2 regions of the Nocardioides ultimimeridianus genome follow, and region 1 is predicted to be linked to the other one. Evidence: riboswitches for the same ligand, from Rfam matches in the RefSeq annotation. Region 1 holds a riboswitch; the other holds the start of a gene.

Region 1 (3,980 bases):
GGCCACGAGGGCGCGGTTGATCACGAGTTCTCCCACCGACGACGAATGACGTGCTCCCTTTCTACGCCCCGGCCGGTGGCGGACCGGAATCCGGGCGCGCGTCAGTCGGTGTCGGCCTGCCCGGTCGCCCGCGACACGGCGACCAGCAGGTGCCGCGCCAGCCAGTCCTCGTACGCCGCTCGCGTCCACCCGCGGCTCTGGACGAGCCGGTGCCAGTTCTCCGGTGAGGTCAGGACCCACACCTCGTCGACGAGCCGCTCGAAGTCCTCGCCGTCGGCCAGGAGGCCCTGCTCGACCAGGAACCGCAGGCCCATGGCGTTGCCCGTGCGCCGCTCGGTGTTGATCGTGGCGACGAACTCCTCGAGCATCGGGTCGCCGGCGGTGCCGTGGAAGAGCAGGACGCCGAGCAGCGTCCCGACCCGGTCGAAGATGTCCGCCGACCAGCGGGCGTAGGCGGTCGCGTAGCTGGCGGCGTCCGTCGCCGCGCGCACGGCCAGGTACGCCGGGCGCTCCATCATCGGGACCGCGTCGTGATCGCCGGCCAGCCCCACGTCGTACGCCGCCTTGACGATCTCGGCCTTGCCGCCCACGGAGTTGTAGACCGTCTGCGGGCTGACGCCGGCCTCGCGCGCAAGGTCGGCGATGGTCATGGCGGCGAGCCCGTCGCGCAGGAGCATCGCAGCGGCGGTCTCGACGATGCGTGCCCGCGTCTCCTGCGCCTTCGCCTGCCGGGTGGTCGACACGTAGGCCCTTGTCATTGGAATCCCATTCCATTAGATTCGTGTTCCAGTCAAGTCTAGCGAAGGTGGTGTCCCGATGTCCGAAGCGGCCATCCAGTCAGCGCGTGCGATCTTCGACGCGATCAACTCCGGCGAGCTGGACGTGCTCGACGACCTCGTCACCGAGGACTTCGTCGACCACGGCTCCCCGTTCCCGCTGCCCCCGGGCCCGGCCGGCTACCGGCAGATCCTCGGGTTCGTCAGCGGCGTGCTGAGGCTCCGCTACGAGATCCAGGACATCTTCGACGGACCGGACCGGGTGGTGGTGCGCGCCATCGGCCGGGGCGTCGCCGTGGACGCACTGCACGGGCCGGGCACCGCGGGTCGGCCGTTCGTGATGGAGACCGTGCACATCTACCGCACCGAGGGCGACCGGATGGCCGAGCACTGGGGCATGCGCGACGAGTACGGCGTCCGGATCCAGCTCGGCGTCCTCGCCCCGCCGGACCCGTCCGCCCTCGAGGCGCCGGCGCACGCCTGACCCGGCCTGACCCCGGCCTCCTCCGGCCGCGCCCCGGTGGGGTGGGTGCGGCCGGAGGGTCACGCCGCCCGAGGGTCGAGGGGCGGCGCGTCGGTAGCATGGAGGACACAGACAGGGGAGCACCCGTGGGTGCTGAGAGTGCGGATCCGCCGCAGACCCTCCGAACCTGATCCGGTTAGCACCGGCGAAGGGAGTCCATCCGATGAACCGTTCACGTGCGCTCGCGGCGGCCACCGTCCTCCTGGCCGCGACGTCGGTCGCCGGCTGCGGGTCCCAGGCCACCGACTCCGCCGCCCCGACCGATCACAAGGTCGTGCTGATCGCGCACGATTCCTTCAAGCTGCCCAAGGCGATGGTCGCGTCCTTCCGGAAGGCATCGGGCATCGACCTCGAGATCGTGAGGGCCGGTGACGCCGGCGAGCTCGCCAGCAAGCTGCAGGTGACCAAGGACGACCCGCTGGGCGATGTCGCCTACGGCGTCGACACCACCTTCCAGGCGGCCGTCACCGGCGCCGGGGTGTTCGACGGCGACCTCAGCCCGGTCGACGTGGGCTACGTCTGCGTGAACGTCGACGACGCCTGGTTCGCCAGCCACCACGTGACCGAGCCGACCGGCCTGGACGATCTGGTGAAGCCGGCGTACAAGGACCTCCTCGTGACCGAGGGCGCGACCACCAGCAGCCCCGGCATGGCCTTCCTGCTCGCCACCATCGGCGCGTACGGCGACGGCTGGCAGGACTGGTGGAAGCAGCTGATGGCCAACGGGGCCAAGGTCGACAGCGGCTGGACCCAGGCCTTCGAGAGCGACTACTCCTACTCCGGCGGCGACCGGCCGATCGTGGTCAGCTACAACACCGATCCGTCGTACACGGTGAAGAAGGGGAGGAGCTCCACGCACGCCCTCTTGAACACCTGCTTCGCGGACACCGAGTACGCCGGCGTGCTGACCGGGGCGAAGAACCCGACCGACGCGCAGAGGGTCGTCGACTGGCTGCGTAGCCCGGCGGTGCAGAAGGCGATGCCGACCAGCAACTACGTCTACCCCGTCGTCGACGGCACCCCGCTGCCGAGCGACTGGAAGCGGTTCGCGCCGGTGCCGCGGAAGCCGATCGAGGTCTCCGCGTCCGACATCGCCACGAACCGGCGTGACTGGACCACGGCATGGACCGACATCGTCTCCGGCTGACCCTCTCGTTCCTCGCTCTCGCCGCGGTCCCGGCCGCGGTGCTGGCGGTCTTCTTCGTGCTGCCCGTGGGCGGGATGGTGGCGCGCGTCGACGCCTCCGGGTGGGCGCTGCTCGGCGACGACCGCACCCGCCGGGTCGTCTGGTTCACGGTCTGGGTGAGCACCCTGGCCACCGCCGTGTCCGTCCTGCTCGGGACGCCGTGCGCGTACGTCACCCACCGGCTCCGCTTCCCCGGCCGGGGCTTGCTCCGCGGGCTGCTCCTGGTGCCGTTCGTGCTGCCGACGGTCGTGGTCGGCGTCGCGATCGGCCGGCTGATGGACAACGGCGCGCTCGCGATCCTGGTCGGGCTGGTGTTCTTCAACGTCTCGGTGGTGGTCCGCACGGTCGGCGTCGCGTGGGAGTCGCTCGACCGCCGCCCGGCCGAGGCCGCTGCCGCACTCGGGGCCTCGCCGGTGCGGGTCTTCCGGACCGTGACCCTGCCGGCGCTGCGGCCCGCACTCGTCTCGGCGGCGGTCGTGGTCTTCCTGTTCTGCGCGACCGGCTTCGGTGTGGTCCTCACCCTCGGCGGCCTGCGCTACTCGTCGGTGGAGACCGAGATCTACCTGCTCACCACCGGCGGGATCACCGGCTTCCCCGAGCTCAGCGCGGCCGCCGCCCTGTCGCTGGTGCAGCTGGTCGTGGTCGTGGTGCTGCTCGTGGTCGCCGCCCGGCTGCGCGCCGTCCCGGATCCGACGGTACGACGCCTCCCGGCCACCCCCGCCCGGCCGCGGCTGCGGGACCTGCCCGTCCTCGCGGTGACCGCGGCGGTGCTCGTAGCGCTCGCGGTCCCGCTCGCGTCGCTGGTCCTCGGGTCGCTGCGGCGCGACGGGCACTGGACCCTCGCGTTCTACCGGTTGCTGCAGAGCGACGGCGGCGGGCTGGTGCGGGTGCCGATCACCGAGGCACTCGGGAACTCGCTGCGCATCGGCGTCGAGGCGGCGGCGCTGTCGCTGACCCTCGGTCTGCTCGTGGCGGTCGTCGTGACGCGGCGGTCGCGGAGCAGGGTCGAGCGCCGCGTGCGCGCCGTGTTCGACGGGCTGTTCATGGTGCCGCTCGGAGTGTCCGCGGTGACGCTGGGCTTCGGCTTCCTGATCACCCTCGACCATCCGCCGGTCGACCTGCGGGAGAGCCCGTGGCTGGTGCCGATCGCCCAGGCGCTGGTGGCCATGCCGCTCGTGGTCCGGATCCTGGTGCCGGTCCTCGCCGGCCTCGACGACCGGCAGCGGCAGGCCGCCGCGTCGCTGGGCGCCGGTCCGCTGCGGGCCGCGCTGGTGGTCGACGTCCCGGCGCTGTGGCGCCCGCTGCTCGCCTCGGCGGGCTTCGCCTTCGCGGTCTCGCTGGGTGAGTTCGGGGCGACGAGCTTCCTGGTCCGGCCCGAGACCCCCACCCTGCCGGTGGTGATCTACCGCCTCGCCGGCAGCCCGGGCCCGCTCAACTACGGTGCCGCCATGGCGGCCTCGGTGATCCTCGCCGCCACGGGCGCCGCCGTGGTGCT
Region 2 (3,980 bases), on a different contig from region 1:
GAGGTCGTCACCTCGGTGATCGGGTGCTCGACCTGCAGCCGGGTGTTGACCTCGAGGAAGGCGAAGGACCGCTCCTCGGGCTGGTAGAGGAACTCCACGGTGCCCGCACCGGTGTAGCCGACGGCGACGGCGAGCCGCTCGGCCGACGCCTTGAGCTGCGCGACCTGGTCGGGGGACAGCAGGGGGGAGGCGGACTCCTCGATGACCTTCTGGTTGCGGCGCTGCACCGAGCAGTCGCGGACGCCGAGGGCCCAGGCGGTGCCGTGGCTGTCGGCGATGAGCTGGACCTCGACGTGGCGGGCACCGGTGACGACCCGCTCGAGGAAGACGACGCCGCTGCCGAAGGCACGCTCGGCCTCGTCGCGGGTGCGCTGGTAGGCGTCGGTGAGCTCCTCGGGCGTGGTGACCTTGCGGATGCCGCGCCCGCCGCCGCCGGCGGAGGCCTTGAGCATCATCGGGTAGCCGATCCGCTCCGCGGCCTCCAGCGCCTCCTCGAGGGTGTCGACCGGGCCGTTGCTCCAGGGCGCCACCGGTACGCCGACCTGCTCGGCGATCCGCTTGGAGCCGATCTTGTCGCCGAGCTGGCGCATCGCCTCGGCCCGGGGGCCGATGAAGGTGACGCCCAGGCGGTCGCACAGGTCGACGAACGCCGGGTCCTCGGCGACGAATCCCCAGCCGACCCAGACCGCGTCCGCGCGGGTGGCGACCAGGGCTCGCTCGAGGACCGCGAGGTCGAGGTAGGGCCGGGCCGACGCGGGACCGATCCCGTACGACTCGTCCGCCTCGCGCACGAACGTGGCGTGGCGCTCGGCGTCGGTGTAGAGGGCGATCGAGGCGAGGTCCTGACCGGCGGCGGACAGATCGCGGACGGCGTGGATCAGCCGCATCGCTGCCTCGCCCCGGTTGACGATCGCGATTCGCGAGAACACCAGGTACCTCCGGGGGGTCAGGGGAGCGCCCGGGGAGGGACGCGTCGGCCGCCAGTGGTGGCTGCCGGACACATCCTCGCAAAATATGAGGAAAGGCTCAAATATTACATGAGGATTGACTCATATTGTTTACCGAACCGACATGTGCGGAGCGGGGCGGGACTCACTCCACGATCGGGGTGACCGGCTCGAGCACCGGCCGCTTGGGCAACCGGTTGTCACCGGTCGACTTGCCGGTGAGGTGGCGGTAGAACCACGGCACCCAGAAGCGCCCGAGCCACTGGCCGTCCTCGAGCCGGCTGCGCCACCACGCGCGCGCCGACAGCGGCGGCAGCGGGTCCTGCCACGACGCGTCCGGCCGTACGCCGAGCACGTCGGCGAACGCCGTCGCGAGCCGGGTGTGCCCCGCGGTGTTGAGGTGCAGCCTGTCGAAGCTCCACCAGCGCGGGTCGTTGACGGCCGGGTAGGCCTCGAAGTCGACGAGCACCACGTCGTGGCGCTCGGCCGCGTCGCGGATCGCGGCGTTGAGGGCCCGCACCCGGGGCGTCAGGTGGCGGGCGATGCCGAAGGCCGCCCCCGGGTCGGGGAAGGTGCAGCCGATGACGGTGGCGCCGATGCCGCGGAGGGCGGCGTACATGTCCTCCAGGTCGGTCATCGTCTCGGCGAGGTCGAAGGAGCCGAGTACGTCGTTGGCGCCGGCCATCACGCTGACCAGGTCGGGGTTCAGCGCGAGCGCGGGCTCGAGCTGGTCGGCACGGATCCGCTTGGTGCGCCGGCCGCGGATCGCGAGGTTCGCGTAGAGCAGGTCCGGATTGCTCTCGGCCAGGTAGACGGCGAACCTGTCGGCCCAGCCACGGATGCCCCCGTGCGCGTCGAGATCGTTCAGCCCCTCGGTCTGGGAGTCTCCGAGGGCGACGTACCGGTGGAACAACACGGACCCATTATTCCTCGGCGGTCCACTGCCCGCCGCGAATCAAGCCTCGTGGCCCTCCGAGATGGCGATCTCGGAGGGCCACGAGGCTTGATTCGCGAGGGTGCTGCATACTGGCCGCACATCCACACGGGAGCCCGCGGCAGCGGGCTGAGAAGGGGCTGAGTCCGCCCCGACCGTCGAACCTGCTCCGGATCATGCCGGCGAAGGAAGTGACCGATGCGGCGCCTGCCCCGTATTTTCTGCCTCGTCTCCGACGAGCACGACCTGTCCCTGCTGCCCGCGATCGCGGAGGCCGGGGCCACCGGCTTCCAGGTGCGCGCGAAGTCGCTCGGCTCGGCCGCGCTGCTCGACCTCACCCGGGACGTGCTGGCCGCGGTCGCCGGCCTCGGCGCGGTCGTCGTGGTCAACGACCGCGTCGACATCGCGCTGGCCGCGGGCGCCGACGGCGTCCACCTCGGCGCCGAGGACCTGCCGGTCGCGCTGGCGCGCGAGCTGGCGCCGGACCTGCTGATCGGCGCCACCTGCCGCACGCGCGCGGACGTGGAGGCGGCACGGGCCGCGGGCGCCGACTACGCCGGCCTCGGGCCGGTGTTCGCCAGCGGCTCCAAGCAGGTCGCCGGCGGGCCGCTGGGCGTCTCGGCGGTGAGCAGCGCGGCCGGGGTCCTGCCGCTCGTCGCGATCTCCGGCATCGACGCCGGCAATGCCGGCGCCGTGATCGGCGCCGGCGCCCACGGGGTCGCCGTGATCGGAGGGATCTGGAGCAGACCCGATCCCGTGGCCGCTGCGAAGGAGCTCGTGGCGGCGGTCGGCTGATGCGGGTCCGGATCCTCGGGGCCGGCATCATCGGGCTGTCCGTGGCCGACGAGCTGCTGCGGCGCGGCCACACCGTCGAGGTCGTCGACCCGGCTCCCGGCACGGGAGCGTCGTACGCCGCCGCCGGGATGCTCTCGCCCTCCGGCGAGCTGTGGCACGGCGAGGAGGCGCTCTTCGCGCTCGGCCTGCGCTCGCTCGCGCTGTGGCCGGGCTTCGGGGCCCGGCTGGGCGTGCCCCTGCTCGCCACGGGCACCCTGCTCGCCGCCGCCGACGCCGGCGACCTCCAGGAGGTCGATCGCCAGCTGGAGCTGCTGAGCGCGCAGGGCGTCCGCGCCGAGCCGCTCGGCAGCCGCGACCTGCGCTCGCGCGAGCCGCGGCTCGGTCCGGTCGCGGGCGGGGCCTGGCTGCCCGACGACCACAGCGTCGACCCCCGGAGGATCGTGGCGGGGCTCCTGGACCGGGTCCCGGTGGTGCCGGCGGCCACCGGCCGCTGCGACGTGGAGGTGGTGGCGACGGGCGCCCGCCTGCCGGCGCCGTACACGGGGCTCGTCCGGGGTGTGCGCGGCGAGATCCTGCGGCTGCGCTGCGACGACCCGCCCCCGCAGGTCGTGCGCGGCCTCGCCCACGGCGAGCACGTGTACGTCGTGCCCCGCGCCGCCGACCGCGAGGTCGTGGTCGGCGCGACCAGCGAGGAGCACGACGCCGAGCCGGTCCCCACCGTCGAGGGCGTACGCCGCCTCCTCGACGCCGCCTGCCGGCTGCTGCCGGGCCTGGACCGGGCGGAGTTCCGCGAGGCGACCGCGCGGGACCGGCCCGCGACGCCGGACAACCTGCCGCTGATCGGGCCGGCCGAGGACGGGGTGGTGCTCGCGGCGGGCCACTACCGCAACGGCGTCCTCCTGGCGCCGCTCACCGCACAGCTGGTCGCCGACCACCTGGAGTCCGGCGCCGTCGAGCCCGGCGTCGACCCGCGCCGCTTCACCCGAGAGAGGACCGCCCCATGAGGCTCATCGTCAATGGCGAGGACAGGCTGCTGGAGCCCGGCAGCACCGTCGCCGACCTGCTCGCCGATCCCGCCGGGCACGCCGTCGCGCTCAACGGCAGCGTCGTCCCGCGCGGCCGGCACGCCGACACCGCCCTGCGTGACGGCGACGTCGTGGAGATCGTCACCGCGGTGCAGGGAGGTTGAGATGGAGCTCGTGATCGCGGGGGAGACCCTGACCTCCCGGCTCTTCCTCGGCACCGGCGGGCTGCCGCGCACCTCGCTGATCGAGCCGATCCTCGACGTCGCCCGCCCGGGCATG

What was found. A riboswitch is a leader RNA that binds a small molecule or an ion and turns the genes downstream of it on or off. The one in region 1 is predicted to bind thiamine pyrophosphate.
Region 2: linked by a shared signal. The riboswitch ahead of ACYU8V_RS08720 (thiamine phosphate synthase) and the one ahead of ACYU8V_RS12835 (thiamine ABC transporter substrate-binding protein) in region 1 are both predicted to bind thiamine pyrophosphate.

What each region holds. Positions count from the first base shown of each region.
Region 1 is NZ_BAAHAB010000011.1:279,824-283,803, forward strand. It holds gene ACYU8V_RS12820 (alpha/beta fold hydrolase) at 1-24, opposite strand, end outside; gene ACYU8V_RS12825 (TetR/AcrR family transcriptional regulator) at 102-743, opposite strand; gene ACYU8V_RS12830 (ester cyclase) at 817-1,260, shown strand; TPP riboswitch at 1,364-1,470, shown strand; gene ACYU8V_RS12835 (thiamine ABC transporter substrate-binding protein) at 1,463-2,446, shown strand; gene ACYU8V_RS12840 (ABC transporter permease) at 2,422-3,980, shown strand, end outside.
Region 2 is NZ_BAAHAB010000009.1:13,370-17,349, reverse strand. It holds gene ACYU8V_RS08730 (ATP-binding protein) at 1-929, opposite strand, end outside; gene ACYU8V_RS08725 (SGNH/GDSL hydrolase family protein) at 1,093-1,863, opposite strand; TPP riboswitch at 1,980-2,089, shown strand; gene ACYU8V_RS08720 (thiamine phosphate synthase) at 2,080-2,676, shown strand; gene ACYU8V_RS08715 (FAD-dependent oxidoreductase) at 2,676-3,680, shown strand; gene thiS (sulfur carrier protein ThiS) at 3,677-3,865, shown strand; gene ACYU8V_RS08705 (thiazole synthase) at 3,867-3,980, shown strand, end outside.